Regions from separate parts of the Ottowia massiliensis genome, predicted to be linked through region 2. Evidence: riboswitches for the same ligand, from Rfam matches in the RefSeq annotation. Region 2 holds a riboswitch; each other region holds the start of a gene.
What was found. A riboswitch is a leader RNA that binds a small molecule or an ion and turns the genes downstream of it on or off. The one in region 2 is predicted to bind cobalamin.
Positions count from the first base shown of each region.

Region 1 (2,193 bases), 1.2 Mb from region 2:
CGGGCGAGCACGACGAAATCACGGGCGCTGATGGTTTTTTTTGGGAAATCGGGATTTTTCTCGTAGGCTTCATAAAGCGCCTCGAAATGGTCCTGGTCGCCCGAAAACATGGCGTGCCACAAATCAGGCGCCGAATATTCGGTAAAGAGAAAAACCTCTTCATTGCGCGCCGCTTTTTTGGTGAAAAGGCGGTTGTACATGACGCCGAAATGCAGCTCCCGGATTTTCTTGTCTTCGGTGGACATGGGGTTTTGCAGCAGGGCGATGGTGGTGTTTTCAGGGTCAAACGCCGAGTAGTAGCTGGTGCAGGCGCCGCCGCGCCCGGCCTGCTGGTTGGCTTTGGTGGCAAAAGCCAGCGCGCGGTAATACGGCAGTTTGCCCTGGTGCGAAATGACGCCGCCGCGCACCGGATCGCCCAGCGTGCGCGTGGAAATCATGCCGCCGATGCCGGCGCTCATGCCCGTCATTTCATACGCAATATGGTCGCCAATGGCCAGCGAATGCAGGCTGTCGCCTGCCTTGTAAACGCAGCAGGAAGCGTAGCCATTGAGCCGCGTGCCCAGGTTGATGTAATTGGGGCTGGGGGCGTTGATGCGGTTGTATGAAAAATGGTTGTACCAATTGACGATGTGCTTGAGGCGCTCTTCGCGCGGCTCGTCTTCAGCCAGCGCCATGGCCATGCGCATGTAGATGAACTGGGGCGATTCATATTCCTGCCGCGTGACGCGGTTCATGAGCGCGTATTTCTTGCGCAATTGCAGGATTTGTGAATAGGCATATTCAAAATCGCGCGCGTGATCGATGAATTTTTCGATTTGCGCGTATTCGTCTTCGCTGTAGTCCAGCTCGCGCATCAGGCCCGCTGCGGCCAGTTTTTGCTGCACGGCGCGAATGGTGGGCATGTGCGTGCTGCTGCCGTAGATTTCCTTGCGCGTGACAGCAGCGTAAAGCCGCCCGGCCATGAGGCTGTAGGGCCAGCTTTTTTTCTGCACGCAGATTTTGATGAGCTGCCTTTGCAGGTCCTGGCTGGTGGTTTTGTCGCCAAAGTGGCTCATCGCCTCCATGACGACGGAGGACCAGTCCACCCGCTCGCCCAGCTGCTCGCTGGCCCAGATGGACCAGCTGTTGACTTTGGCGGGTATGAAGGGTTCTTCGCGCCCGTCGCGCTTGATGATGGTTTTGAGCAATGCGCTCTCCCCGTGAATGGATTTGCACAAAGCCGGGGCAAGGCAGAGCTGGCGCGGACAGGGTTGGGGCCAAAGCAGGCGCGTTGGGCCAGGAGCGAAACCCGTCCGGCCCGCCGCACACCCGCAGCCGCCGACAGCCATGCCAGGCAGGCCGGTATCCGGGCTTGCGGATTGCCAGATGCCCCTTCATGAGGGCGCTGGCGCAAGGCCGCCGGGCCTTCCCGCCCCATGAAGGGGGCAGTGACCGCCTTTGCGCATGGCGCGCGCGGGCTTCAGAACCTGTTCACCACCTGTCCGTGAGCGCGAAGACGCAAGCCGGGCGCGGCCCGGAGCTGGCGCGTTTTACTTCGCTTTTGAGAGCAAATTCAGGGCCATGAAAACGCCTTTATCGCACATTCTTACGGGACCTCATACTATTGAATCAATAGCAAAAAGGGCCGGTGGCTTTCAGGGCGGTTCGACGGCCGGGTTCTCTCACGGACAGGCATTGAACGGGTTCTTGGCAGCGTTGCTGATCCGCTGACCGTTGCGGGGGCAGCGCAGGCTTGGTTTACCTGCTTCCCGTTTAACTCCGTGGCATGGCCGTGGAGCACCTGTCAGGCAGAACGCCAGCCGTCTGGAAGATGGCTGGCGAGCGGCGCGGATTGTGGCACGGGCGAAAGCGCCGCGCGGCGGCTTCAGCGCACGATGCCACGGCTGGCATTGGCGAGAAAGCCGAGCATGAGGCGGGCGTCTGCGGCCATATCGGCATCACCGCTGGCGGACTGCGCCTGGATGGCCTGCCGGGCGGCATCCAGCGGCAGGCCCTGGCGGTAGATCAGGCGGTACATGTGCTTGATGACAGCGATGCGCTCTGGCGAGAAGCCCCGGCGGCGCAGGCCCTCGACGTTGATGCCCTGGGCGGCGGCGGGATTGCCGGATGCGGTGATGAAGGGCGGCAGGTCTTGCGAGAGACGGGTTTGAAAACCCGCCATGGCGTGCGCGCCCACACGCACGTACTGATGCA
Region 1 covers NZ_LT964854.1:2,244,908-2,247,100, forward strand. The annotation lists gene C1720_RS10040 (ribonucleoside-diphosphate reductase subunit alpha) at 1-1,187, opposite strand, end outside; cobalamin riboswitch at 1,606-1,799, opposite strand; gene lpxA (acyl-ACP--UDP-N-acetylglucosamine O-acyltransferase) at 1,865-2,193, opposite strand, start outside.
Region 1: another riboswitch for cobalamin. It lies ahead of C1720_RS10040 (ribonucleoside-diphosphate reductase subunit alpha); the one in region 2 lies ahead of C1720_RS04960 (pseudoazurin).

Region 2 (2,193 bases):
ACTGGACCTTCATCAACGGCAAATCCCACCTCATCGTGCCCTACTCGCTGGTCACCAACGACTGCCGCTACATCATGGGCACCGGCTTTGCCGCCGCCTCCGACTTCGTGGAAATGGCCTCGCGCACGCTTGACCAGCTGCTCGACGACGGCGACGACTGCGGCCGCATGATGTCCATCGGCCTGCACCCGCGCATCACCGGCAACCCCGCCCGCGCCAACGGCCTGGCCGAATTCATCCGCTACGCGCAGTCCAAGAAAGACGCCGTCTTCATGCGCCGCGACGCCATCGCCCGCAAATTCATCGAACAAGTGCCCCGCCCCGCCACCCCGGCCGACCGGCCCAACCGCTGAGCCGCCCCCGCCACCAAAGCCTGCCCTCTCCCGGCAGGCTTTTTTTGTGCCTGTCACGGCCGTCAGCGCAACAGGCGGCGGAAAGAGAAACGTCAATTTGCTTCTGAATCCATAGCGTGATGTCCTAGTGGAAAGAGCGCAAACGCTGTTTTCTACCCCTTTAATTTGCTTCTTTTTCTGAAGCGAATACCGCCGCGCAGGCGCTGGCGCCGCCTGGCGGCGGGCCGCGCTGCGCCACAATCGCCCCCGGCCGCCGCCTTGCTCCCATGCGCCATCGCATGCGAAAAGGGCGGCGGCCAGCTTGACAGGTGCCCCAAGGCTGCTTTCTTGCGGTCAAAGGGTTAAACGGGAAGCAGGTGCGCGTCTTCAGGCCATGCCGCAACGGCATGCGCCCGGGCCGCAAAGCCTGCGCTGCCCCCGCAACGGTCAGCGGAAACCAAACCCCGACAGCCAGCGCGCCCCTCGCGCGCGGCAGCCACTGCGCTTCTTGCCCTGAGCTATTCAGGGCTGGCGCGGGAAGGCCGGGGCCTCGCAGCAAGCCAGGCGCGCTTTCGCCAGAAGCCGCGCGCCGCCTGCGGCGGTCCGCAAGCCCGGATACCGGCCTGCCCTCAAGCCTTTCCGTCGGCGGCTGCGGGCGTGCGGCTGGCCGGCCAAGGCCCATGCACCTGCCATGCCGCAAGGCGCGCGCCGTTTGCCGCGCCGCCGTCCCGCATGACTTTCGCGCTGCCCGGCCCTGACCGCGCTTTTGCTCCCGCCTGCGCTGCCTTTTGGCAACCCACGCCGCTCGCGGGAGAAGCGGGCGGCCAGGAGATCAGCGCATGTTCCACGCTTTACCCCCGGCCTTTGTGGCGCAGTCCGCCCGTGGCCTCATCCACAGTCATTCCCGCCGCCATTTCCATCGCCGTTCGCGCTGGCTTTTCAACGCTTTCGCGCTCCTCGCGCTGGCCTGCGCCGCGCACGCGCCCGCGCCCGCCTGGGCCAAAACATGGGAGGTGAAGATGCTCAACCGCAACGCCACCGGCCCCATGCCCTTCGAGCCGGACTATCTGCACATCGCCCCTGGCGACAAGGTGAAATTTCTCGCTGTTCACAACGGTCACAACGCTGCCTCCATTCCCGGCATGGCTCCCGAAGGCGCGCCGTCCTTCACGGGCAAGATCAACGAGGAAATCGAGGTGGCCTTCGAGCAGCCGGGCCTCTACGGCGTGCGCTGCATGCCGCACTACACCATGGGCATGGTCATGCTCATCCGCGTGGGCGACGGCCCCGGCCCGCAGCAAATGCAGATTCCGCCCGAAGTGCCCGCCGCCGCGCAAAAGCGCTTCCACGAAATTGCCGCCCGCGCCCAGCAGGCTGGCAAGTGAGCCGCGCGCGGGTGAAGAAGAGCAGCAGGCGGCAGTGAAAAAGGGGGGCACGGAAATGGCCGGAAGGCCAGCACCGTATTTGCTCCCAAATCCATAGCTTGAGGTCACGATGGAGACTGCGCCATGCGGTATTTTTGCCCCTCTGAATTTGCTCCTGTTTTTGCGCTGAAAGTTCCGCCCCGCCTTTCAGCCGCCCACGCTGGCTGCGGCTTGGGAAAAGGGTTGAGGCCCAAGGCGGGGCGGCCGCTTTATCCGGCCTGCGGCAGCAGGCGGCGCAGGCGGGCCACTTCTTCCATCAGGTCGGCGGCAAGCGCTGCCAGCTGGGGGTCGGCGTCAAAGGCGCGCTCCAGGTGGGCGATGCGGCGCGCGCGGGTGAGGGCGGCGCTGGCAAAGCGCCAGGTGGCAGCGCTGTCGCCGCTCACCGGCTCCAGCACGCCGGCCTGCACGCGGGCGCTGACCCATTCGAGCGTCATCTG
Region 2 covers NZ_LT964854.1:1,092,165-1,094,357, reverse strand. The annotation lists gene C1720_RS04965 (polysaccharide deacetylase family protein) at 1-353, shown strand, start outside; cobalamin riboswitch at 657-973, shown strand; gene C1720_RS04960 (pseudoazurin) at 1,172-1,717, shown strand; gene C1720_RS04955 (chaperone modulator CbpM) at 1,966-2,193, opposite strand, start outside.

Region 3 (2,193 bases), 840 kb from region 2:
GCGCGCCCGGCGGCGGCGCTCACGCGCCATTCGGGCGCAAAGCGCCAGCCGTAGGCCAGGCTGCCGCCGGTGTGGCCGCCAAAGTCGCTGTCGTCTTCGCGCCGCAAATTGGCTTGCAGGGTGTGCGGGCCGTGGCTGAAGCCGTAGATGAAATTGAGCGAGGTCTGGTGGCGGCTGCGGACGATGGGGTCGTTTTCCAGATGGTCATGGCGGCGCTCCAGCGTGGCGGCGGCCAGGTGCGGACCTTCGCGCCATTCGCTGTGCAGCTGGGCGGTGCGCTGGCGCGTTTTGTTCAGGTAGGGCGATGGCCGCGTTTCATAGCGCTGGCCCGCGTGGCTGAGGGTGGCGGTGGTGCGCCAGGCGCGGCTCCACTGGGCGGCCCAGGTGCCAGCGAGCGTTTGCACACGGTTGTCGCCCCAGTCATCGGCCCAGCTGGCGGGGCTGGAAGTGAAGTCGTCGTACTGCGCCTTCATGCGACCCCACAAGGCGCTGGCTTGCAGGCGGTGCTGGTCACTCAGCTGATAGCCCGCGCTGGCGCTGGCGTTGGTGTTGCGCCAGCCGTCGCGGTCGGGGTTGCCGCCGGTGCGCACGCTGTAGCCCTTGGCCTGCTCGTGCGACGCGCCCAGCGCGTAATCGGCCGCGCCGTTTTTGACGGCAAAGCCCGCATCGGCCTTCCACAGCCCCCGGCTGCCCGCGCCCACGCCAGCGTAGGGCGCAAAACCCTCGCGCGCGGCGCGCCGGGTGAAGATTTGCACTGCGCCCGCAATGGCGTCAGAGCCATACACGGCCGCCGCCGGGCCGCGCACGATTTCAATGCGCTCCACCTGCGCCAGCGGCAGCGCCTCCCACGGCGCGCCGCCAATTTGCAAGTCCATGCGCACGCCGTCCACATACACGGCGATAAAGCGGCTCTCGGCGCCGCGCATCATCACGGAAGTGGCCGTGCCCGGGCCGCCGTTGCGCGTCATCTCCAGCCCCGGCTGGCGCGCCAGCATGTCGGCCACGGTGGCCGCGCCGCTTTGGGCAATCTGCCGCTCGTCAATCAGCGTGAAATCGGCCAGCACGTCGGTGAGCGGCTGCGTGCTGCGGGTGGTGGTCACCGCCACGTCAGGCAAGGTGGAAGAAGAGGAAGAAGAGCGTTCATCGTGGCCGCCAGCGGCAGCGGCAACAGCGGGGGCGGCGGCCAGCAGGCAGGCAGCGGCCAGCGCCGAAGCGCGCGCAGGCGGATAAAGGCGAGAAGTCATGAGGAAAAACAGCTTGAGAAACAGCCCCGGCTGGCTTCCCCGCCAGCATGAAGGGCAATCACGGCCCGCGCGCGGCAGCGCTGTTGCGCCGCGCGCGGGCCACCTGTTGTTGGCCGGGATCCGGGCTGGCGGCTTGCCTTCGCGCCCGGCCTTCCGGCTTGCAGGCGCGCCGCCTGCAAGCAAAGCAGGCACGCCAAGGCCGTGGCGAGGGTGGGAACGAAGCTGCAGCGCGATCAAAACCCTGAACAGGTTCTGGCCGCGCCGCATGCCGCTTACCGTTGCGGGGGCAGCGCAGGTTGGGCTTTGGAAACGAAGTTCCGGGGCCTTCCTGCTTCCCGTTGAACCGCGCCGCCAGAACGGCAGCGCAGGCACCAACAGCGTCAGATTGTAAGAAGCTGTTCAAGGAAAACGTTGCTGCGGATTACCCTGAAAAGCAGGGCGGCAAGGGCCGGCCCGCGTGGAAAGCGCTCCATCCATTGCTTTGGCAAAGCCGCAGGGTGCATTGAAAACAGGAGCAAATCTGAAGGGTTGAAAAACGGCTCTTGCGCAGGTTCCACTAGGACATCACGCTCCAAATTTGGAAGCAAATTCTGCCCTTTCCTTCTTCCTTTTTCGCGCTTGGTCTCGCCTTCTCATGCAGGTTGTGAACGGACTGGGCGGGAGCTGGCTGCTTCTTGCTGCTTTCCTTTTGCCTGCGGCAGCGCGATGGCATGTTCATGGGCCTGGCGTGAAGGGCGCCGTCTTTCGGAGCCTGTTGGCACGCTGTCCGTGGGCGCAAGCTCTCACGCCCGCAGCCGCCGGGGCACAGGCTCCAGCCCTTGCGCCACGGGCGGCGCCGGATTGAGGGCTTCGCCCGCCAGCACGCGCTCATAGCACTGCTGGTAGGCGCGGGCCATGGCCAGATGGCTGAAGCGGCGCTTGACGCTTTCATGGCAGGCGCGGCGGTCAA
Region 3 covers NZ_LT964854.1:248,878-251,070, forward strand. The annotation lists gene C1720_RS00975 (TonB-dependent receptor domain-containing protein) at 1-1,244, opposite strand, end outside; cobalamin riboswitch at 1,339-1,635, opposite strand; gene C1720_RS00980 (glycosyltransferase) at 2,027-2,193, opposite strand, start outside.
Region 3: another riboswitch for cobalamin. It lies ahead of C1720_RS00975 (TonB-dependent receptor domain-containing protein); the one in region 2 lies ahead of C1720_RS04960 (pseudoazurin).